Regions from separate parts of the Bacillus sp. N1(2025) genome, predicted to be linked through region 1. Evidence: riboswitches for the same ligand, from Rfam matches in the RefSeq annotation. Region 1 holds a riboswitch; each other region holds the start of a gene.

What was found. A riboswitch is a leader RNA that binds a small molecule or an ion and turns the genes downstream of it on or off. The one in region 1 is predicted to bind thiamine pyrophosphate.
Region 2: another riboswitch for thiamine pyrophosphate. It lies ahead of thiC (phosphomethylpyrimidine synthase ThiC); the one in region 1 lies ahead of ACNFN4_RS19110 (hypothetical protein).
Region 3: another riboswitch for thiamine pyrophosphate. It lies ahead of ACNFN4_RS10305 (ECF transporter S component); the one in region 1 lies ahead of ACNFN4_RS19110 (hypothetical protein).

The regions. Positions count from the first base shown of each region.
Region 1 is NZ_JBLTJB010000011.1:74,828-83,073, reverse strand. Features, by position in the region: gene ACNFN4_RS19140 (NAD(P)-dependent alcohol dehydrogenase) at 1-491, shown strand, start outside; gene ACNFN4_RS19135 (arsenic resistance protein) at 549-1,511, opposite strand; gene ACNFN4_RS19130 (HAD-IIA family hydrolase) at 1,689-2,924, opposite strand; gene thiD (bifunctional hydroxymethylpyrimidine kinase/phosphomethylpyrimidine kinase) at 2,905-3,753, opposite strand; gene ACNFN4_RS19120 (class I SAM-dependent methyltransferase) at 3,768-4,526, opposite strand; gene ACNFN4_RS19115 (thymidylate synthase) at 4,523-5,533, opposite strand; gene ACNFN4_RS19110 (hypothetical protein) at 5,530-5,994, opposite strand; TPP riboswitch at 6,072-6,175, opposite strand; gene ACNFN4_RS19105 (hypothetical protein) at 6,293-6,673, opposite strand; gene ACNFN4_RS19100 (Cfr family 23S rRNA (adenine(2503)-C(8))-methyltransferase) at 6,783-7,832, opposite strand; gene ACNFN4_RS19095 (hypothetical protein) at 7,983-8,186, opposite strand.
Region 2 is NZ_JBLTJB010000004.1:426,348-434,593, forward strand. Features, by position in the region: gene opp4C (oligopeptide ABC transporter permease) at 1-301, opposite strand, end outside; gene ACNFN4_RS12575 (ABC transporter permease) at 314-1,270, opposite strand; gene ACNFN4_RS12580 (ABC transporter substrate-binding protein) at 1,339-3,060, opposite strand; gene ACNFN4_RS12585 (FbpB family small basic protein) at 3,063-3,242, opposite strand; gene ACNFN4_RS12590 (FAD-binding protein) at 3,502-4,857, shown strand; gene thiC (phosphomethylpyrimidine synthase ThiC) at 4,898-6,670, opposite strand; TPP riboswitch at 6,792-6,902, opposite strand; gene ACNFN4_RS12600 (Type 1 glutamine amidotransferase-like domain-containing protein) at 6,952-7,650, opposite strand; gene ACNFN4_RS12605 (Na+/H+ antiporter NhaC family protein) at 7,735-8,246, opposite strand, start outside.
Region 3 is NZ_JBLTJB010000004.1:13,333-19,826, reverse strand. Features, by position in the region: gene ACNFN4_RS10325 (S8 family peptidase) at 1-407, opposite strand, end outside; gene ACNFN4_RS10320 (STAS domain-containing protein) at 627-1,460, shown strand; gene ACNFN4_RS10315 (energy-coupling factor transporter transmembrane component T family protein) at 1,506-2,267, opposite strand; gene ACNFN4_RS10310 (ABC transporter ATP-binding protein) at 2,242-3,879, opposite strand; gene ACNFN4_RS10305 (ECF transporter S component) at 3,866-4,465, opposite strand; TPP riboswitch at 4,645-4,758, opposite strand; gene ACNFN4_RS10300 (glycoside hydrolase family 18 protein) at 4,907-6,169, shown strand; gene ACNFN4_RS10295 (transcriptional regulator SplA domain-containing protein) at 6,258-6,395, shown strand.

The DNA of each region.
Region 1 (8,246 bases):
GCGGGCTCGGACATTTAGCCGTTCAATTCGCGCACGCTTTAGGCGCAGAGGTCACCGTCCTCAGCCGCTCAATGAACAAAAAAGACGAAGCGCTTGAATTTGGAGCCGATCATTACTTTGCAACAAGCGATCCGGATACATTTACTGAGCTGGCCGGACGTTTTGATCTTATTTTAAATACAGTATCCACGAACCTTGACGTAGATGCCTACTTATCTCTGCTTCGCATTGACGGTACATTGGTAAATGTGGGGGCGCCCGCTAAGCCGGATTCATACAGTGTGTTCTCTTTAATCACGGGCCGCCGCAGCATTGCGGGTTCACTCGTCGGCGGTATTCCGCAGACTCAGGAGATGCTTGATTTCGCCGCCGAGCACGGCATTGCTCCTAAAATTGAAGTGATACCGGCCAATCAAGTCGACGAAGCGTACGAACGGGTTCTCCAAAGCGATGTCCGCTACCGTTTCGTCATTGACATTGCAACTTTATAATTCTCATAAAAACATACCAATATCTATTGGTATGTTTTTTTCTGTTCAGATTATTTTTTATTTCAGCAGCCATCCGGGCACCGCTTTTATATAAACCAATTCGCCTATCAGCTCAACAATCGTCTGTGTGACGATAACAGCGGCGGCCAATGGGGCCCAAGCATCCGGCAAAGCCAGCGCTAACGGAAGGACTGCGAGTGAATTTCTTGTGCCCGTGCTGAAGATCAATGCTCTTCCTTCACCTGTATCCAGACGGAACGCATTTGCGATAAACCGGGAAACAAACGGCATAATGAGCAGGAATAACAGATAGATTGGGATCACACGTATAATGATGTCAGCATCACTGATGACCTTGCCGATTTGTGTGGCGACGACCGCCAGTAAGACCAGAGCCATAAAAGGAACAGGCAGCCACGTCGTCCATTCCAGCACCTTTTCTCCCGCCGGCTTCTTATCAGCCCATAATTGAGTCATCACCGCCGCCAGCAGCGGCACCGCTATTAACAATAAGAATGCTTCCAGAAACGGTCCCGCATGAACAGCTCCTATCACTTCTTTCCCGATAAACAGCCACAGGTATAACGGAAGCAATACCATCTGAACGGCGAACAAAACCGGCGTGGAAGCCAGTATTAATCTCTCATTTCCTTTGCCGAGCTGAGTAAAGACGATGACGTAATCAATACAAGGTGTAAGCAATACCAAACAAACCCCTAATAATATAGGAGGAGATTGAGGAAAAATGGCGGTTAACACCCATACAACGACAGGTACAGCTAAGAAATTACCGATCAGTAAAGCCGCCATAAACTTGAGGTTTGACATGGCTTCCCTCAGCTTCAAGAATGGGATTTGGGCAAACATGGCATACATGAGAACAGCGATAAACGGTGATATCGTCCATCCCCAGCGAAGTCCTGAATCTTTCCCGGCGATCCCCGCTATTCCTCCGATCACAAGAGTCACACCATATATCCAAATTTGCTGTTTTTCTAATGTCTCTCTGGTTATTTTCATTGGCTGACACCTCTTCTCCGCCCATTATACCTTCTTTTCTGCCGCTCTTGCATTAAGGTCCTGCCGGAATTAAAAAACACCAAGGGTCTGTGACACTTGGTGTTTTTGGAACGCGGCCGAGAGATACGGGTTGAGAAACGTTAATTATTGTAAATAACTCTTTTGGCGTACTGTTCCTTATCGAATAAAAGCATTCTCTTTCATTTCCAAAGCATCATCCAGCCATCTCGGGTGCATCGGCAAGAGATGTTCAGGTAATTCATGGATATCAAAATATCTGATTTCCATGGCTTCCTCTGTGGACTCTTTCAAAGTGCCGCCGATGACGTCACATTGAAAACAATTGGTAATAAAATGGCTGACTCTGCCGTCAGGGTATATAAAGGTTTGTGAACTCGGATCAGAATAAACGCCTATCATTTTAGAGACTTTCACCACTAATCCAGTTTCCTCCTCTATTTCTCTTATAATTGCTTGTTCAACTGTTTCACCAGGTTCCACATGGCCTGAAGGAATGCCCCATAAACCATTATCAGCACGCTTCATTAATAAAACGGAACTTGATTCTTTCATTATAATTCCAGCGACTCCGGCTTTCACTTGTTCTGTCCATTGGAAATCCGGTTTTTTCCGTACTTCTGCCTTTATTTCATTATCGAACAAGTCTTTCAGATCGCGGATCACAACATCCGGATTTCTAAAATCATGTTTTGCAGGAAATAAAGTATTTTGATCAGAAACTAATACGGAAGTTATGCCTATTTGGTTTGCTCCGACAATATCTGTTTCAGGCGTATCCCCGATCATAACGCATCTCTCTTTATCCTCAAAAGGCTCTAGTACTTTTTCAAATATTGAAGACGCCGGTTTTCCAATTATCATCGGCTCTTCAGCAGCTGCTGTTTTAACAGCCGCGACTATAGCGCCTGTCGCGGGAGCTGGTCCGTTAGCGGCAGGAAATGTTTTATCCCCGTTTGCAGCGATAAATGAAGCTCCGCAGCGGATGAGGTTTACTGCCTTATGCACATCCTGAAATGTAATATTTTGATCCCATCCAATGACAACAGCCTCCGCCTGATCTTCCGTAAGATCAATACCGGCCTTTTGAATTTCACTTTTAAGTTGGTCATTTCCCAATATATATGCCTTCTTTATTCCTTCACTGACAAGGTAATCAGCTGTTGCCCACCCCGCAGTAAACACTTCACCAATACTTGCTGAAATCCCCAGTTTATGAAGGCGTTTCACAATCGTTTCTCTTGTAACACAAGGATCATTCGTTAAAAAGCGAATGGCTTTCTTTTCTTCACGGAGTCGTTTTAAAGAGGCCACAGCTCCTGGTAAAGCTTTATCTCCTATATATATCACTCCGTCTAAATCAAATAAAAATACATCATAATTCTTGGAGATCATCGTAACACTCCTTAAGCGGTGTCTCTTGGTTAATAGTTGAGCGATACGCAAAATGATTTGTAGGGCCTTGTCCTTTCCCGATTCCTAAGGGATGTTTAATGGCTGCTGAAATGAATTCCTTTCCAGTTGCCACTGATTCCGGTATGCTGTGCTGCTTTGCCAGCTCTGCAGTTATCACAGCTGAAAATGTACATCCTGTTCCATGAGTATGCTTTGTATCAAAGCGGGGAGAAACAAATTCCTCGAAATCCTCGTCAAAGTACAAAATATCACGGGCTTCTCCGTTCAGGTGCCCCCCTTTTACGACAGCACTTTTTGCCCCGTATACCTCCACTATTTCTTTCGCCGCATCACGCATCTGCTGTACAGTCTCGATTGATTTGCCGATGATTACTTCCGCTTCCGGAATGTTCGGTGTAATAACAGTTGTTTGGGGTATTAATAATTTCTTCAAATGATCAATGGCGTCCTTATGGAGCAGATGATGTCCGCTTTTAGCAATCATAACCGGATCCATCACATACGATTGAATATTTGCGTCTTTTAACTTTTCTGCCAGCAATTCAATAATTCCTATACTTGCAAGCATACCGGTTTTGACAGCATCCGGTTTTATATCATCCATGACACAGTCTATTTGCTGAGATATATTCTGAAGAGACATCTCCTCAAAACTTTTCACACCAAGTGTGTTTTGTGCAACAACTGATGTAATAACAGCCATTCCATATACCTTTTGTTCCTGAAATGTTTTTAAATCCGCATGAATTCCCGCCCCTCCGGAAGGATCAGTCCCAGCAATCGAAAGCGCTTTATAAATATCCTTCAACTTACACTCCTCCTTCAGGCAGGTTTCACTGCTTTAAAAATGACAAAAGGCGGATATTCCTTTTCACATTTCCAATTATTAAATTGAAACTCTTTCTCTATGGCTTTTACATGCTCTTGGTCAATATCGTTTAACGTTGGTTCTGATAAAGTTACATTTTCAAAACCTGCATGAGTTAATAGTTTATAATACATTGACTTCGGCCAATGAAAATCATTTAAAATTAAATCTGCTTGTCCCGGAACATGGAGCCATTCATTTCTTTCTTCTCCGTAAGAATATTCTTTCCCCGGTATTCCATTGCGGAAGGTTGAAAATTCAATTCCGGTTGAATCAGGATTCGTATCGAGTATGACAAATGAAGCTCCTGGTTTTAACACACGAAAAATTTCATTTATGATACCTTTGATACGCTGGTCACTATCCGTATTAATAAAAACATAACAGGCCATTGCAGCATCAACTGAGTGATCTGGTAAGAAGGAAAGATTATCGTGTTCAATTAAATGATAGTCCACATGAGGATGTTGTCTTTTTGCCTTTGCTATATCTAACATCTTCCTTGATTCATCGACTGCGATCACATTGCAGCCTATTCTGTCAGCCAGCCTGTAAGCTACCTTTCCCGGACCGCATCCGAAATCGAGCACCTTTTTAATCTCCGCTTTATCAAAAGTACGAAAAACAAACTCAAAACCTAACGTTTGTTCTAAAACGTCATTATAAGCATCGAATTTACCAGCAACACTGTCTTCTTTCCATGAAGTTTTCATTGAATTTCCTCCTTTTGCTCAATTGAGAAATAATGAAACCACTTATTCCTGACGAAAAATTGATATATAGGAAGTAAACTTTGAAATAGAGAATGATCCATATCCCGTTTATATGCAATATGCTGGTATATACTGAAAAGGAAAAGAATCTGTTTCCAGTAATCAGGTAAATCAAGCATTTCAATATCGTTTTTAGTCATAGAAATGTGATCTTTCCTAAGTAATTCTTCATACTTTAAGACTGTTTCAATGGACGGCCAGTTATTTCCCTCAGGCATTTTCGGAAATTCAAATTCCGGAATATCATGGTGATTTTCAGCTTCCTCAAGCACCGTTTTCGCCCATTCATGATCTGAATCATAAATATGGATTGATCCCGCATTATGAAAATATTCTCCGACTTCTAAACGCAGTTCTCTGGCCATTAATTCCTGCATGAACGTAAATGAGAAAAGATCACTGATCATCCCGCGAAAAGCATCATTTGCACGCATGACAGAAGACATGTATAATTCGCCTTCCCTCACAAAAAACTGCAAACCGATTGTGCAGGAAACATCTATATTTTCTGAAACGAAGAGTTCCGAAGCATCGAATATTTGAATAAATGCCCTTTTTGAATCAATATCTTCTTGTGTCAAAAGATTTTTTATTCTATTCCATTGATTTAGTTTTGCATTTCCGAATTCAAATATTTTAGGCCCGTACGCAGTGCCTGTTAATGTTTTTTTATTCATTGAATATGAAGGCATTTTTTTATTGTAATAACTGATAAAATCTAAGTCGTTACTCCCCGATAAATACCATAACACTTCAGCAAAATTAAACACGATATTGGTTTTTCTTGAGGATAAATAAGTGACACGTTCTATTGGATTTTCCAGAGTCAGATGGTAGTTCAATTGTTCTCTGCTTTTTTGTCCGCGCGGTGAATTGAAAAATTCAGGGTTGTGATAGATGTCATACAGCGTTTCCGTATATGCTTCATGAAAAGTTCTCTTTCTCATTGAGATTCCGCCTTATATGCTGCAAAGATATTTTTAATGTTCTCTAATAAATCATCTGTATCTTTATAGCTGATGTACTCAACATCCGCCACTGCATTTAACCCTTGAATTAAGAAAGCATAATCCTTGTCCTTTTCTAGAAATAGCACGATCTTTTTTTTCAAGGCAGAAGCCCATCCAATTTCTATATGTGTTCCGGGAGAAGCGGGTGATCCGGGGAATGCTGCAAAAAGGTCGCAAGTGCTTATTTCATCAAAATCAATTTTAGTGCATTGAAGGGGTGTCATGAAATCTTTCCCCCACCCTTCCCGCTTGTGAGCATTATGAACCAGCCATCCTTCATTCTCAAAAAAGGAAATTAATGATTCCAGCTTTCCCCTCTCATACGTACTCATCAATCCAGTTTTCTCATCTACTAAACTTTTAAAAGGCCCTGCCAGAAAAACTTTTTTAGTCGCCACTTCATATCACCCTTTCAAAATAAATAAAGCCACTTTCCTCTATGGAAAGTGGCTTAAATATAGATAAGATAAAGAATCTCTCTAATTTTTCACTTCCCTACGCTGGTATTAACCAAATCAGGTTCAAAGGGTCAGGACGTATTGTCTCTTCTCAGCTATTAAAGCTCCCCCAGTGACTTTTTATAAATATTTACTTTAATTCTATGCTACTCCATATAAATAGTCAAACAATGACCGGCAAAAAGCGCTGCGGATATCACTGGGATTCCCCTTCAATATTGCAGCTTACCCACTAGTTTTAAAACCTTCCGGCCTCTTTTTTCCTGCCAACGAATAAGGTGACCGTAACACTGGCTGAACTGACCAAAGTTCCCAGGACGGCAGCAAGAATTGTCAAAAAGCCATTGGGGATCAGAAATCCAATCGGAATGAGCCCCGCAAACGTGAGGACGATAAAACATTGATAGACTCCGGATATGATTCTCACAACCAAGCTGCCAAAAAAGGACATGACGATTGGCGGAATGAACAAACATAAGATGATTCCGAGTGAGATCAATAAAATCATAGGCTCGTCAAAAGAAATGACACGATCGCCGGGAGACTCTTCAGCAGCCGCGAATACAGCAAATATAGACATTATCAGCGTAAGAAAAACAAGAAAAAACCTTTTCAGCAACGTTATGACTCCTTTTTTTATAAAAACGGGTATCTTTTTTTCAATCACAATAACCATTTTATGTTATCAAATGAAATAATATGAAGTCAAACCGAGTTCTGCACCTGATTTATCGGTTCTTATTTTTTTGATAATTTCCATATAATTGTCCGCAAGCAGCATCTATATCAATGCCAAATTGACTTCTGACGGTCACGTTAATTCCTGCTGACTTTAATTTTTTATAGAAGTTTACAACTTGTTTCTCATTTACTTCTTCAAATCTCATAGGTGAACTAACAGTCGGGTTATATCTAATGATGTTTACATGGAACAAGTTCCCTCTCTTATATCTGCTTCTTAAAAGACGTACTACTTCATTCGCATGATCAATAGAATCATTAACTCCCGGCAGCATAATATAAGCAATATAAACTTTTCTTGAGGTCACACGTATATGCTCATCTAATGTGTCCATTACCTCCAATAACGGGAAGCGTTCATTAATCGGCATTAACTTGCTTCGCTGTTCATTAAAAGGAGAATGTAATGAAAACGTCAGGTTGACCTGCGGATAATCCTGAGTGATTTTTTTAATGCCCGGAATAATACCTATGGTCGAAATAGATAACCGACGAGGGCTTAAAGCAAACAACTCCGGATTTGTAAGCACATGTAAAGCATCAAAAACTTGTACATTCGCTAATGCTTCTCCCATTCCCATAAAAGAAATACTGTCAATTGAATGTCCTTTTAAGTGAAAGTACAAAATTTGGTCAGTCATTTCATCTGATGTTAAGCTGCGTTTTAAACCAATATCTCCTGTTGCACAAAATGTACAGCCAAAATGACAGCCGCACTGCGAGGATATACAAAATGACTCCCAGCCAGCTTTATATTTCATATTGACCGTTTCTATTTTTTCGTCTCCTGAAATTTCAAATAAGACTTTTGTTACTTGCTCAGAATGCTGCACTTTTAAAGCAGCAATATTTAAAATTGACTCTCCAAACTCATTCATTAACAATTTTCTCAAGGATTTAGGAAGAACCGTTATTTCATTAAAATGATTTATTCTCCCTTTGAACACAGCATTTTTGATTTGATTCATTCTAAAATCAGGAAACTTATTTTGTTTCAGGAACTCTTGAATTCTTATATACTTGTTTTTTTGTTGCATGTTTTCTCATCCTTCCATAAAACTCTGGTTTGTTTGAGTAAATAGAAGGGAGTGATCATCTAACCTTTTTTTAAAATCAGGCACAAAAAAACACCGACACAATTATCGGTGTTACGCTTAAATAACATCATGCACAAATAAACAAGGACATTATGTCATTGGATTATCGTTTATTTGACATAGAGAAAAAGCACCGATAACTGTTTTTGTATGATGATTTGGCTTAAAAAAGGACAGACTGCTCCCTTTATCCGCCAAGATGTTTCCAATTTTTGCATTTTCACCATACAAAATTCCATAAATCGTTATCATCGCTTTCACCTCTTTCTTGTCAATATTAGCAATAATCACCATATCATAAGGGTTCCCTTATGTAAAGTTAAACAAATGCTTACGCCTCCGCTAATGACAGTA
Region 2 (8,246 bases), on a different contig from region 1:
CAAGCGACATCACCATTGAAGCAAGCCCCACGGTCAGAGAAATCTGCCCCGCCAGCATCAGCCTCGTCAGCACATCTCTCCCGTACTGGTCAGTTCCCAGCCAATGATGGATTCCCGGCTGCTGATTGGCATTTGAAATATCCGTCCGATCTGTTATGTACGGAGAAAAAGACGGCCCGATAAAGCACAATAAAAACATAAAACATAAGAAAAGAAGACTGATGACCGTCAGCTTATGCTGCAGCAGGCGGCGGTACGTCTGCTTCCAAAGAGAAGGCGGCACCCCTTTTTGTTTTTTCATTCCGAACACCCCCTATTTCAGCCTGACCCGCGGATCAACCGCGGCATAAGCGATATCCGCTAAGAAGTTCCCCACAATCGTTAAACAAGACAAAAACAAGGTAAACGCCATCAAAACCGGATAATCACGATAATGCACAGATTCCAGCTGAATACGTCCGACTCCCGGCCACCCGAAAATCTGTTCAATAATGATGGCTCCGGAAAACAGTCCCGGCAGTTCAAAAGCAAGCAGGGTGATGGCCGGAATGAGCGCGTTTTTCAACGCATGTTTCCAGATGACGGTGCGCTCTTTCAATCCTTTCGCTCTCGCCGTTCTGATATAATCCTGTCTGATCACGTCCAGCATGCCGGAGCGGAAATACCTTGTCAGCGAGCCGATGCCGAGCATAGATAAAATCACGACCGGAAGAATCATATGTCTGGCGGCTTCAAGCACGTACGAAAAACCTGTACTCGTGCTTCCGGTATCAATCATCCCGCCGACGGGCAATATTTTCAAATCCACCCCAAACCACTTAATAAACAGAAGGCTGATAAAAAAAGACGGAAACGCCATGGAAGCAAACACAAGAAACGTCACGATCCCGTCAAACCATGAGTATTTCCTGACAGCGGATATGACACCCGTTATCATCGCGGCTGACCATGTGACAAGCAACGCCAAAAACGCGACAAAAAACGAATTCCAGACATATTTCCGAAGCAGTGACAGGACGTTCTCCTGATATTTCAAAGAAAACCCAAAATCTCCGCTGAGCACATTTCCGAGCCACGTCACATAACGCTGCCAAATCGGCTGATCCAGCCCGTAAAGCGCTTTTAACTCCTTCGCTCTTTCAGGAGTCAGGTTTACATTGGAATCGATATAGTCGCCCGGCAGCATGGCGAATAAGAAAAAAATAATAAAAGACGTACCGAATAAGATCACAAGCATTTGAATGAATCGTTCTGCGGCATACCGTTTCATAAAAAGCCCCTCCTTTCCGCTGAAAGGGCAAAATCCCCAGGATGCACCGGGTATTTTGCCCAACCGTTCTATTGAATTGAGACATTTGAGAGACTTGAACTGATTCCAGAATAATTGTCAGGCTCAAGCCCTTTTATTTTTCCGCTGACCGCCCTTGCGCTCTGACGGTAATGAATCAGAATGTAAGGCGGGTTTTCCCCGAGCTCCCGGTACAGCTGGTGATAAATCTCTTTTCTTTTGCTGATATCAAGCGTGCCGGCTCCTTTCTCTATCAGCCGGTCCGCTTTCGGATTGGAATATCCCGTTACATTATTGGGATGGCCGGAAGCCAGCTTTTCCACCGTGTCATTCGGATCAAGAATCTGCGAGGTGGAAACGGCGGCAAGGTCGTATTGTTTGTCATTTATTTTCGCTACTTCTGTATTAAAATCCATGACTTCCGGTTTTAATGAGATTCCGATGTCCGCGTAATTTTCTTTCGCGATCGGGATGAAATCATCATCCGCTTTAGACGTGTAATAGCTGATTTCAAGCTTTTTGCCGTTTTTTTCACGTACACCGTCTTTGCCCGTTTTCCAGCCCGCTTCATCGAGAAGCTTTTTGGCTTTTTCAGGGTTAAACGCGTACCGATTGACACCTTTGTCATCATAAGCCCACGAAACCGGAGACACCGGAACATTCGCGACCTCTCCGTAGCGTTTAAAGCGGACATCGACGATTTTTTGACGGTCAAGTCCGTAAATAAGCGCCTGGGACACTTTCTTATCTTGAAAAGGCGGACGCTTGTGATTGACGTACACAAGCCCGTAATCATTCACGACAGATACGCTTATATTGGCAAAACCGAGACTTTTTAAATGCTGAACCGTATCATCATCAGGTGAGAAAGAAGCGTAATCAAGGTCACCCGTTTCAAACAGCTGAAGAGAAGTTGACGGATCGATAATTTTATAAATCAGCTTTTCCGTTTTCGGTTTTCCGGCATAATAGTGTTCATTAGCCTGATAACGTATTTCCTGTCCCGGAAGGTATTCTGTAAATTGATAAGGTCCCGCTCCGAGCGGTTTGGCATAAAGCTCTTTTAAATAGTCCAGTTTGCCGAATTGATATTTCTTCCCGTAGTAGGCTTCTGACAGCACCTGCCCGCCTAAAAGAAGCAGCGACTTCGCACTGACTTTCTCAGTCGTAATTTGAATGGTTCTGTCATCAAGGACGCGTATGCCCTCTATCGTCTTTGCCTTTCCTTCTTTGTAAGCCTTACCGCCTTTAATATAGGCCGTGGTGATATCTTCATAGCCCGCGTATGCAGGATCATGCAGCAGTGTTAAAGTGAATGCGGCATCCTTTGCGGTCAATGGTGAACCGTCGCTGAAAACGAGATTTTTTCTTAAACGGAACGTGTATGTAAGCTGATCTTTGGAAATTTTCCAGCTTTCCGCAAGAGCCGGGGCAGGCTTCCCCGTTTTATCCAGTTTGACTAACGGTTCAAAAATAGGATCTGTCGCATTTCCGTCCCAGCCGTTTTCGTAAAAGTACGGCAGAAACACGCCGCCCGGCGCGGAAATCCCAGCAACAAAAGTGTCAGTTCTGGCTTTCGATTTAGCGGGAATCGCCGCCGGATGAGAAGCTTTAAATTCCTTTGTCTTGACATGGGCGATACGTGTTTCTTCCTTTTTATCAGCCGCAGATGACGGTTCTTCTCCGGCACTCCCTAACGCGCACCCTGATAACATGATGGATACCGACAGCACGAGTACCGTTGTTTTTATCCTCCATTTTCTCTCCTTCATCTTTATCGAACCCCCGCATGCTTTTCATCTATCTTTATATAAATCTGCTCCATCTGTTCCTCATTTCTCATAATCTCCCGTTTGTTTTTCTCTACAAGCAGTTCGAAATTCAATGTGTGTTTTCTGTACTTTTTTCGTTTTTTGCTCTTTTTGCGCACATGTGATACCTTTTTTAACGCCACTTTTCATCCCTCCGCTTTTCATTTCATTCAATGACTTTCACGCAAAAAAGGCCCTTATCTGTTTAAAAGATAAGAGCCTTCGGTGATCCGATCAGCCATCGTTTGGAAATATGTAATGATTATGTTAATTCATACAATCCCTACCTGTCAACTATAATTTAAAATATCGTTTCCTTCCGGGGGTTTTCCTCATACACTCTCTCATTTTTCCGCATATGCTAGAAAACATAGCAGAGTACAAGTGAAAGTGAGTGAGAATGTGGAAAAGACAACATTGACCGGTCGCATCGTCAAAAAAGATGACCCGGACTATAATGCTGCAAGAACCAATATCAATTTAAGCCTGCAAAGATATCCAGACATCATTGTGTTTTGTCAAAATAAACATGACGCCCTCAATGCGCTGAGATGGGCGCGTGAGAACAATGTGCCTTTCCGTATCAGAGGCGGAAGACACAGCTACGAAAATTTTTCCCTGTTAAATAACGGACTAGTCATTGATCTCAGTGAAATGAAGAAAATAAGAGTAAATGAGGATACGCGGCTGGTCTCGATTGAAGCGGGAGCCGAATTGGGAGAAGTCTACCGGACACTCTGGCGGTACGGCTTGACCCTTCCTGCGGGAACCATTGCGAATGTGGGAATCACGGGGCTGACGCTCGGGGGAGGAATCGGATATTTAACAAGGACAGCCGGACTTACTTGCGATCGTCTCCTCCAGCTCGAAATGATCATAGCGGACGAAAAAGCGGGTGCTGACTTGATCACAGTCAACCGCTCAAAGCACTCTGATCTATTTTGGGCGTCTCAGGGCGGAGGGGGAGGCAACTTCGGCATTGTCACATCCATGATGTTTAAAGCCGTGCCGATCTCGTGCGTGTCTGTTTTTTCTGTCACTTGGGGCTGGGATGATTTTGAGGAAGTATTTAACACATGGCAGCGCTGGGCTCCATTTACAGACAACCGGCTTACCTCATCAATTCAGTTTTGGCCTAAGGAAGTAAACCGCATAGAAGCGCTCGGTCAATTTACCGGGACAAAGGATGAGCTGAAAGAACTGCTGGCTCCGTTAATGAAAGCGGGAAAACCGGCAAGCGGCATGGTCAAGACAGTGCCATTTATTAAAGCGGCAGCCTTTTTTAACAGCCCGGGAGGCAATCAGCCGCAAAAGATGAAGCGGTCAGGATCCTTTATTGAAAAACCATTATCTTCACGCGCGATTTCCACTTTAAAGCGCTATTTAGAGCACGCTCCGAACGAAAACGCCAGTGTCTGGCAGCAGTCTCTCGGCGGGGCGGCCGGACGGATCGCTCCGGACCAAACGGCATTCTACTATCGCAACGCAATCATTGCCCAAGAATATATTACAACTTGGACAGCTGCTGAAGAAGAAAGACAAAATGTCCGCTGGATCGAAGGACTGAGAACCTCCCTATCAAGAGAAACGATGGGAGATTACGTGAATTGGCCTGATAGAGAAATCAGAAACTGGCTGCAAACATATTACGGAGAAAATGTTCACCGCCTCCGTCAAGTCAAAACGAAATACGATCCGGAAAATATATTCCGATTTGAACAGAGCATTCCGCCGCTTCGCCGTTCACCGTTTTTCTAAAAAAGATGAAGATGGGCAAACTCCATCTTCATCTTTTCTTTTATTGATATAAGCGGCTTCCCTTCTCCGCAAACTCTTTTGCTTTTTCTTTCAGCCCTTCATTGACGGCCTCGTCTTCAGTAAGTCCGTTTTCCTTCGCATAATCACGAATATCCTGAGAAATTCTCATGCTGCAGAACTTCGGACCGCACATCGAACAGAAGTGAGCCGTTTTTGCGCCTTCAGCCGGCAGCGTTTCATCATGATATTCGATTGCTCTTTCAGGATCAAGCGACAAATGAAATTGATCACGCCACCGGAATTCAAACCGCGCCTTAGACAGAGCATCGTCACGGATCTGTGCACCCGGATGCCCTTTAGCAAGGTCTGCGGCATGTGCCGCGATTTTGTACGTAATGACGCCTTCTCTTACATCATCACGATTCGGCAGCCCCAAATGCTCCTTCGGCGTGACATAGCAAAGCATCGCCGTCCCGTACCAGCCGATCATCGCCGCGCCGATTGCTGAAGTAATGTGGTCATAACCCGGAGCGATATCCGTCGTTAATGGCCCGAGCGTGTAAAAAGGCGCCTCTTTACAAATTTCCAGCTGCTTGTCCATGTTTTCCTTAATTTTATGCATCGGCACATGACCCGGTCCTTCGATCATCACTTGCACATCGTGCTTCCACGCGATCTCCGTCAATTCTCCGAGAGTCTCCAATTCCGCAAACTGCGCCTCATCATTGGCATCCGCAATCGAACCGGGGCGAAGCCCGTCACCAAGTGAAAAAGCGATATCATAGGTCTTCATGATTTCACAAATTTCTTCAAAATGCGTGTACAGAAAGCTTTCCTGATGATGAGCCAGGCACCATTGCGCCATAATCGCCCCGCCGCGGGATACGATTCCCGTCGTGCGTTTGGCCGTTAACGGGACGTAACGAAGCAGTACGCCGGCATGGATGGTGAAATAATCCACGCCCTGCTCCGCCTGCTCAATCAATGTGTCACGATAAATGTCCCACGTTAAATCCTCGGCAATGCCATTTACTTTTTCAAGCGCCTGATAAATCGGCACCGCCCCCACAGGCACGGGACAGTTGCGGATAATCCATTCACGCGTCGTATGAATGTCTTTTCCCGTGGATAAGTCCATCATCGTATCGGCGCCCCAGCGAATCGCCCACGTCATTTTTTCGACTTCTTCTTCGATAGAAGATGTAACAGCCGAGTTGCCGATATTTGCATTAATTTTCACATGAAAATTCCGGCCGATAATCATCGGCTCGCTTTCCGGGTGGTTGACATTAGAAGGAATAATCGCCCGTCCGCTCGCCACCTCTTCCCTGACAAATTCGGGAGACACATGCTCGCGAATTGCGATAAACTCCATTTCCGGCGTAATGATGCCTTTTCTCGCATAATGCAATTGTGTTACATTTTTCCCCGGCTTGGCCCGAAGCGGTTTTCGCTGTAGGCCGGGGTATTCGGCGGCACGGCCCTCTTTTTTATAACCGTTGTCTTCAGGCTTCACGGTCCGTCCGTTATATTCTTCTACATCTCCGCGCCCGGTAATCCACTTTGTGCGGAGCGCCCCCAGCCCTTCATGAATATCAATTTGTACATCCGGGTCTGTATACGGCCCGCTCGTATCATAAACACGGACCGGCGCATTCTCCTCTTCCCCGAATGCCCCCGTAGTCGCACTCAGGCTGATTTCCCGCATCGGCACTCGTATATCGGGCGAAGAACCTTCTGCATAAACCTTTTTACTGCCGGAAAAACTCGACATAATGGAAATGTTCGCTTGCTGTACTGATTGATTTTGCATACAAATCTCTCCTTTATCATTTGAATAACAGAACCAAGCTCAGCACCAGCACAAAAAAACCGGGTTCAAAGAAGAACCCGGTTTTGCAGTCAGAAAGAAACTATTATTGTTTTCTTCAACAATAATAAAACCTTTACTTCCCCACGCTGGTACGAACCAGATCAGGTCCAAAGGGTTAAGAAGCCGCCGCTTCTCTCTCAGCCCGCTCAGACGGGCACCCCCAGTAACTATTGATTTCGCTCTCATCGTAACATAAGTTGTGTACAAAAAAAAGCATATTATCAAAATTCAGATAACGGGACAGTCATAAGCTCTGTTTCCCGAACGCCTTCTTCGGTATTAAAAACCCGATAACCCTTTGCGGTTTCCCGGGAAGAGACAGTCCGGATCAGCTGACCGTCTTTATAATGAAGCGCAGCGCCGTCATCAGCGGCATAGCCCTCCCTGAGTTTCTTTTCTGAAATCAGACGGTGATACACCGGCCGGCGCTCCGCTTCTCCGTCATAATGCGGACAAAAGCTGCCCGGCAAAAATCCTAAAGCTCTTAACTCTCTCAAACCTCCAGCTGAATCCGTCAACCCTTCTTCATACCAGCAAATCGCCCCGGCGCTGAGACCCGCCAACATGATGCCGTTTTCCCAAGCCACACGAAGAATACGGTCAAGCCCCCATTCTTTCCATAAGACAAGCATATTGCGCGTATTTCCGCCGCCGACATATATAATATCTTTCTTCATGAGAAAGGATCTGAGATCAGAACCCGGCGGTTTAAACAACGACAAGTGATCCGGCTCACACCGCAGCTTTTGAAAGGCCTGATAAAACCTGCCGATATAATTCTCCGAATCTCCGCTTGCCGTCGGCAAAAAACAAACTTTCGGCTTTGACCGCGCCGACTGCTCTAAAATATACTGATCCAGCACAAGATGATCCGGCTCCATGGAAAAGCCTCCGCCGCCCATTGCAATAATCTGCTTCACGTCATCACCTCTTTTTTTCTCTAGTATAACAGCTCATAAAAAGGCGTTATCCCATTTTCGGATAACGCCTTCAAAAAGTATTTGTTATCTGAAAAATGAAAACGCACCGTATAACACAACGGAGATCCCTGCGGCGATAAGCGCCGGAACAAGCTTCGAACGGGCATACTTCACAACATCGATCCCCAACACCGTACAGGTTGTCACCGTATTATCACTGAGAGGAGAAGCAAACGCTCCAAATGTTCCGCTCGCAAACACAGCCCCGATCGCTAATAATAAGCTGGTATGTGACTGAACCGCCAGCGTTACGCCGAGCGGCATTAATAGCCCCCAAGTCCCCCAGGATGACCCGATAAAATAGGATATAACAGCCCCCAGTATAAAAAGAGACGGCGCAATAAACATATGAGGGATCCATGACGTTAAATGAGAAGTAACATATTTCGAGAATCCCAGATCTTCAGATACTGCTGTTACGGCCCAAATCAGCGATAACATAATAATAACGTTGACCAATTCGTTTCCGCCCTTAATAAAATGGGTAACAAGCTCGCCTGCATGAAAACGCTGAAACATAAAAAGAGCAAATGCTG
Region 3 (6,494 bases), on a different contig from region 1:
TTGATGCCGTTAATGATCCATTCGTATTTGCCGCTGCCGTTTTGACCGCCGAGAACTTTAACAATTAAGAGGCTTGCTTCCGGCGCGACACCCGAAATTCCGCCGTTTGAATCATTGGCGGCAATCGTTCCGGAAACGTGTGTCCCGTGTCCGTTATAATCGGAAATCGCGTCTTCTTTGCCTCCGTCATCATCGGTGAAGTTTTTCCCGCCGACAATCCGGTCTTTCAAATCAGGATGATTGATGTCGCAGCCTGTGTCAAGCACCGCGATTTTAATATCCTTGCCTTTAAACCCTTTTGCCCACAACTCTGGCGCCTTAATCACTTTAATACCCTCTGGAAGCTCGTTCACATCCATGATCTGTTCATCCGTGACATAAGGAATCAAATGCATTTCACCATTCATAAAAAAGCCCTCCTTTTTTATGCTTGCGAGTGGATACAAGGGTGTTGCTACTATTTTATGGCAGAGCATGCCGGTCGGAAAGAGTCATTTGAAGCATTTTCATAAAAAAGGCGTAATCTATTGCACTAAAAAATTTCAAATAAATGGATAGTTTAACAGCTTTTATTTTCATTCATGACCCGCTGACGCTATAATTGGAAATGGGAAAGGAGAAGAGATATGAAGATAAATGAAGCATTATACGACTATTTTACAGAACAAGCGGATCAAATTGCGGAAGAGTGGATCGAAACGATGGAAGATTCGGACCCGAATTCGGTTTATTCTTTGGCAAATCCTGTCATCACAGAAGAACTGACGGAGCAGGATAAAGAATTTTACCGGCATATTAATAAAATGTATATCATGCCGGAAAAAGAATTTTTAGAAGAGTTCGAGCAGTGGGTGATTGAGCTCGCGAAAGACCAGAAGCATCTGGATACACCCGTCCAGTATGTGGTCCGTGAATTCATGAGAAACCGGAGGCTATACATCAGTTATTATGATGCGTTTGCCGATAAACATGAATCTTCGTTTGCAGAGGGAGAAAGGAAGAAATGGGAGAATTTAATTGTACGAGTATTTGATTTTACGATTTACACGTTTGTCGATCATGCCGAGCATAACTCGAAAATGCAGCTGAACGCGCAAAGAGAAATGATTTTGGAGTTAAGCTCTCCGGTTATCACGCTGAGCAAACGGACGGCGCTGCTGCCGCTTGTCGGCGATATTGACACGGAGCGCGCCAAATTCATTCTTGAAAATACGCTGAGCACATGTGCCAAACGGCTGATTGAACATCTGTTTATTGACCTATCGGGTGTAGTGGTTGTCGATACGATGGTGGCGCATCAGATTTTTAAATTAATTGAGGCGCTGAAATTGATCGGCGTCACGTCCACTTTATCCGGAATCAGGCCGGAAATCGCTCAAACCGCCGTACAGCTCGGCATTAATTTCTCAGATATTACGATCAAGTCCAATCTCGCTCAGGCTCTCAATTATCATCAATAACATACATAACAAAACAGGCTGCCGAATCACTCCGGCGGCCTGTTTTTATACAAACAACAATGAAATGAGCCAGCTTGCGCCGAATAACAGAAGCACGAGCAGGAAAAAACACCAGTCGGCGCGGCGCACGGTAACAGTTCTGTAAAACGTGCGGTTTCGGCTCCCCGTAAAGCCTTTAGATTCCATCGCGATCGCCGTGCGTTCCGCCTTTCTGATTGCGCCTGCCAATAGCGGAATGGTGAAGCGCCTGAAGGCGGAGAGCTTTCCTTTCAGCCCTGAATCAGACGCCGCGCCCCTGATTCTGTGCGCCTGCCGGATGATCAGGATTTCATCTTTCAGAAGAGGGAGAAACCGGAACCCCGCGATAACGCCGTATGCAAGCTTGGGCGGCAGCTTACACTGCTGAATCAGACTGAGCATGAACAGAATCGGATCGGTTGTGAAAAGAAACATCATCGACAAAGCGGAAAAACATAAAATACGAAACGCGATAGAAATCCCGAGCGCCGCGTTATCACTGTTGACGGCAATCGGCCCGAGCTTAAACAGCAGGTTGCTTCCGGTTGTCGGGACGTTTCCGAATACGGCGGCTGTCCATAAAGAACCGAAGGCCAGAATGACAAACGGAATCGTGAACAGCAGCCATTTTTTCAGCGGCACACGCCCCGCCGAGAGGACGCCTCCCGCAATGATGATATAAAACAAAGCAGGGGTGTACGGATTATAAATAAACGACAGCATAATGACGCATAACAATACAGCCGCCGCCTTTATTGACGGGTTAACAGCCTCCAGCCGCAAGTTCATTTCTCCGCCTCCTGTCGTGTTTCATCCATTCATACCGCAGCGGCAAAGCCAAATGCGCCTGCTCGGCGATCCCGGTGTTATCAGAAAATAAAGCGTCGGGAGTTCCCCGGAATACCAGTTTCGTGCCGCAGAGCACAAGGATCGTGTCGGCATAATCTGAGACGAGTTCCATATCGTGTGTCACCATCAAAACAGCCGTTCCTTCCTTTTGAATCTCACGGAGCATTTGCATACACTCCCGCGCCGTTTTGGCATCCTGTCCGAAAGTCGGTTCATCAAGCATCAAAACGTTCACATTGTGCATAAGCATTGTCGCGACACTGAGCCGGCGTTTTTGTCCTTGGCTTAAAGAAAACGGATGCTGTGAGGCATGGCGTCTCAGGCCGAATCGGGTTAACAGCTGAAGAGCTTTCTCCTTTGCGGGTCTGCTGCTTTCAAAACCGAACATCAGCTCTTGAATGACGGAATCTGTGACAAACTGGTGTTCAGGATTTTGGAAAACATATCCGGTCAGCCGCCGCAGCTCTTTTTCAGAATAGGAATCAATCGGTCTGCCGTCTATTTTGATGTCTCCGCTCAGCGGACGGATGAGCTTGGCCGCGGCAGAAAGGAGCGTGGATTTTCCTGTTCCGTTAGGGCCGGCAATCGCGGTGATTGAACCTTTTTTTACGGAAAAGCTCACATCCTGAAAAATGACGTCTGCTCCTCTTGAGAATGACAGCTCGTGAACGCTCAGCGCGTCTTCTGCCGAAAGCGCGGCGGGCCGGGGTTCGGGCAGAGATGGTACAGGTTCGTGAAACAGCTTTTCTTTACACAATGTAAAAGGAATGCTGACGTGCTCCTGCAATGAGATCACACGCGGAATCGGAATGCCGAGCTGCATCAGCTCTTCAATCTTTGTTTCAAAGATAACGTCCGTCTCTCCGTCCATCACCTTCTGACCCGTTTCGTCAAGGACAATCGTCCTGTCCATCCACGGCGCCCAATGATCAAGCTGATGTTCGATAACGAGAAGGCCGAAGCCTTTTTTTGCTTGTAGATCTTTGATCAGCCGCACTAATTCACGTGCGGAATATGGATCAAGCTGTGCCGTCGGTTCGTCCAAAATAATGAGTTCCGGTTCCATCGCAATGATACAGGCAAGCGCCACTTTTTGTTTTGAACCGCCTGACAGCGAAGCGATCGTTCGCGTTTTCAGATGAGTGATCTCTAATTTTTCTAAAACGTCATTGATGATTGCGTCCATATCTTCTTTTGTATATTGCAAATTTTCCAAGCCGAAGGCGATTTCATCTTCAACCGTCAGCATGCAAAACTGCTGGTCCGGATCTTGAAACACGACGCCGATGGATCTGGCGGCGGGTTCTGTCAGGTGTGAAAGAGGTGTTCCGTATAAAGAAACGGTGCCCGATTGAACCCCATCGCATGCTTCCGGGTACAGACCGTTTAAACAAAGAGCGAGCGAGCTTTTGCCGCATCCGCTCGGCCCGAGCAATAAAGCCCGCTCTCCTTTGCGGAGCTGAAAGGACACGTTTTGAAGAATCGGCTTTTCATCCTGATCATAAGAAAAGGTAAGACAGCCGGCCGATAGAAGGGGCTCAGATGCCTGCATCTTGGTTCACCTGTTTCTTTTTCTTCTTGAATTGTTTTCCGAGCGCCATGCCGTTCAGCACCCCTGTGTAAGCCAGCGCATCACTGATTGCTTTGCCGAGAAGGCCGGCAAGAAGCGCACCTGAGATCAGACGGACAAGAAGCATGACGGCTAATAAACCCGGATTCAAAACAGAGTATCCGGAAACGAACAAGTCATAAATGAAGCTCGTCACAGAAGATCCCATACCGGATAAAAGAAGCATGGGCAGGGTATAAATCCGCCAGCGTGTCGCAAAAAAGACCGCTTCCGCACCGATTCCCTGTGCGATCCCGATCAGAATCACCATCGGCCCTGACGGATTTCCGAGTAAGCACTCCACAAACGCGGCGATGATTTCAGAAACAAGAGCCGCTCCCGGTTTTTGAATAATGTACGCGGCAATTACCGAGACGATAAACCAGATACCGTAAATCGGTTCGTAGCTCATTCGGCCGAAAAACCCTGCCGCTATATTGCTTGCATGAGTTGATACTAAATAAATGACAGCAAATACAACACTGATGACGGACATGACGACAATTTCTCTCATTTTCCAATTTTTCATTGTGATCTCCTGCTTTCTTATCGGATAGTCGTATGTATGAAAGAGATGATTTTACAGGCGGTTTATATTCAGTTTCATATTGCGGTGTCCTCCCCCGTTTTTTAATGAAAAATAAAAAACTGCATATCCGAGGGAATATGCAGCAGCAGAACGAAAACGCATGGGGAAAAACCCTGCGCTCCGGTCAATCTGCACTTCCCCACGCTGGTATTATCCAGATCGGGTTATAAGGGATCAAAACACGCCTGCCGCATGTTTTATCTCAGCCGATAACAGCACCCCTAGTGCGTTTCCTATACAGTTTTTTATGATGACATCATCATAGTTGATCATGTCTGATTTGTAAACAGCCTTTCTCCAAACAGAGTTTGGAATCGGACCGGATGATCATTCATAAAGATAAGAAGAGCCCTTTTGATCAAAAGGAAACGGAGGACATCTATGTTTGTTCATACAGTGCAGTCTGGCGACTCGTTATTTTCCATCAGCAGAAAGTACGGATACCCTGTTGACAGCATCAGAAGCGTCAACGGGCTTGAGGAAACGAATATCGTTCCGGGGCAGGCGCTTTTAATCCCTCTTAATGAATATACGGTTCAGCCGAATGATACGTATGCCGTTATCGCAGGTAAGGCTTATGTGCCGCAGATGCAGCTGATGCAGGCAAACCCGGATATTCCGCCGAACCGGCTGCGGGCGGGTATGAAAGTGAAGATCCCTGATATCTCTAACTATCTTGCGGGAACCCTGCAATTTTATGTCATTCGGACGCCTGAAGCGGATAGAGAGTTAATTAATGATTTTGCGCCGTATTCTTCGGCGATTTCTTTGTTTGAATATCATTTTGGCCCGAACGGAGATATCATTAACGATTTAAACGACAGAACCGCAATAGAAACCACATGGCAGAACAGAGTGCGCCCGCTTGCCGTTATTACAAATTTGACAGAAGGGGGATTCAGTCCGGAATTAGCCCATCAAGTGCTGCAAAATCCGACGGCACGAACGAATCTCGTCAACAATATCGTCTCCTTAACCGTAAGAAAGGGATACGGCGGTGTAAATATCGATTTTGAACGGGTCAGAGAAGCTGACAGGGACCTCTTCACAGGATTTCTCCGGCAGTTAAAAACCCGGCTTTCAGAGCATCAGCTCGCGTTAACGATATCGGTTCCGGCGAAAACAAGTGATGCAGTGCCGTGGCTGAGGGGATATGATTACGGCGGAATCGGAGCCGTCGTCGATTATATGTTCATTATGGCGTACGACTGGCACCACGCCGGCAGTGAGCCGGGACCCGTGGCGCCTTTGACAGAGGTCAGGCAAACGATCAATTTTGCCATCAGCAGGGTGCCGAGAAGAAAAGTGATTCTCGGTGTTCCGCTGTACGGGTATGATTGGGTGATTCCGTACCGTCCCGGAACGATCGGATCCGCCATCTCCAATCAGCGCGCCATGGAAACGGCCATGAAGCATCAATCAGTGATCCGTTATTCCCAGCAGGAGCGTTCCCCTTACTTCCGGTATACTGATGAAAATGGAAGAACGCATGAAGTGTGGTTTGAGGATGTGCGGAGCATGAGTGAAAAAATGGTTCTCGTTCGGGAGTTCGGACTGCAGGCGATCGGCGCGTGGCAATTAACGCTCGGTTTCAAACCGGGCCCGTGGCTGCTTAGGAACTTTTTCACGATCCGAAAAATATAGCTGCATGTCCCCCTCCGCAAGTGATTTTTTTTCCTATGATAACGGGTCTTCTTTTGGACAATCTAAAATTGAACAGGAGGTCTGTCATATGAAGAAAAGGGAAGAGCAGTATATCAACGAGGCTGAGTATGTACCGCATCCGACAAAAGAAGGGGAGTACGCGCTCATGCTGCATGAATCCTATCATTTCCTTTCAGAAGAGGATGAAAGCGATTTGCCGGAATAAGGGCTTTATGCCTTTATTCCGTTTATTTTATAGGCATGTGCTGAAATCACAAATTTAAGGTTGACACATTCCTTTTTTTTCTGTAATCTCAGTGTGTCA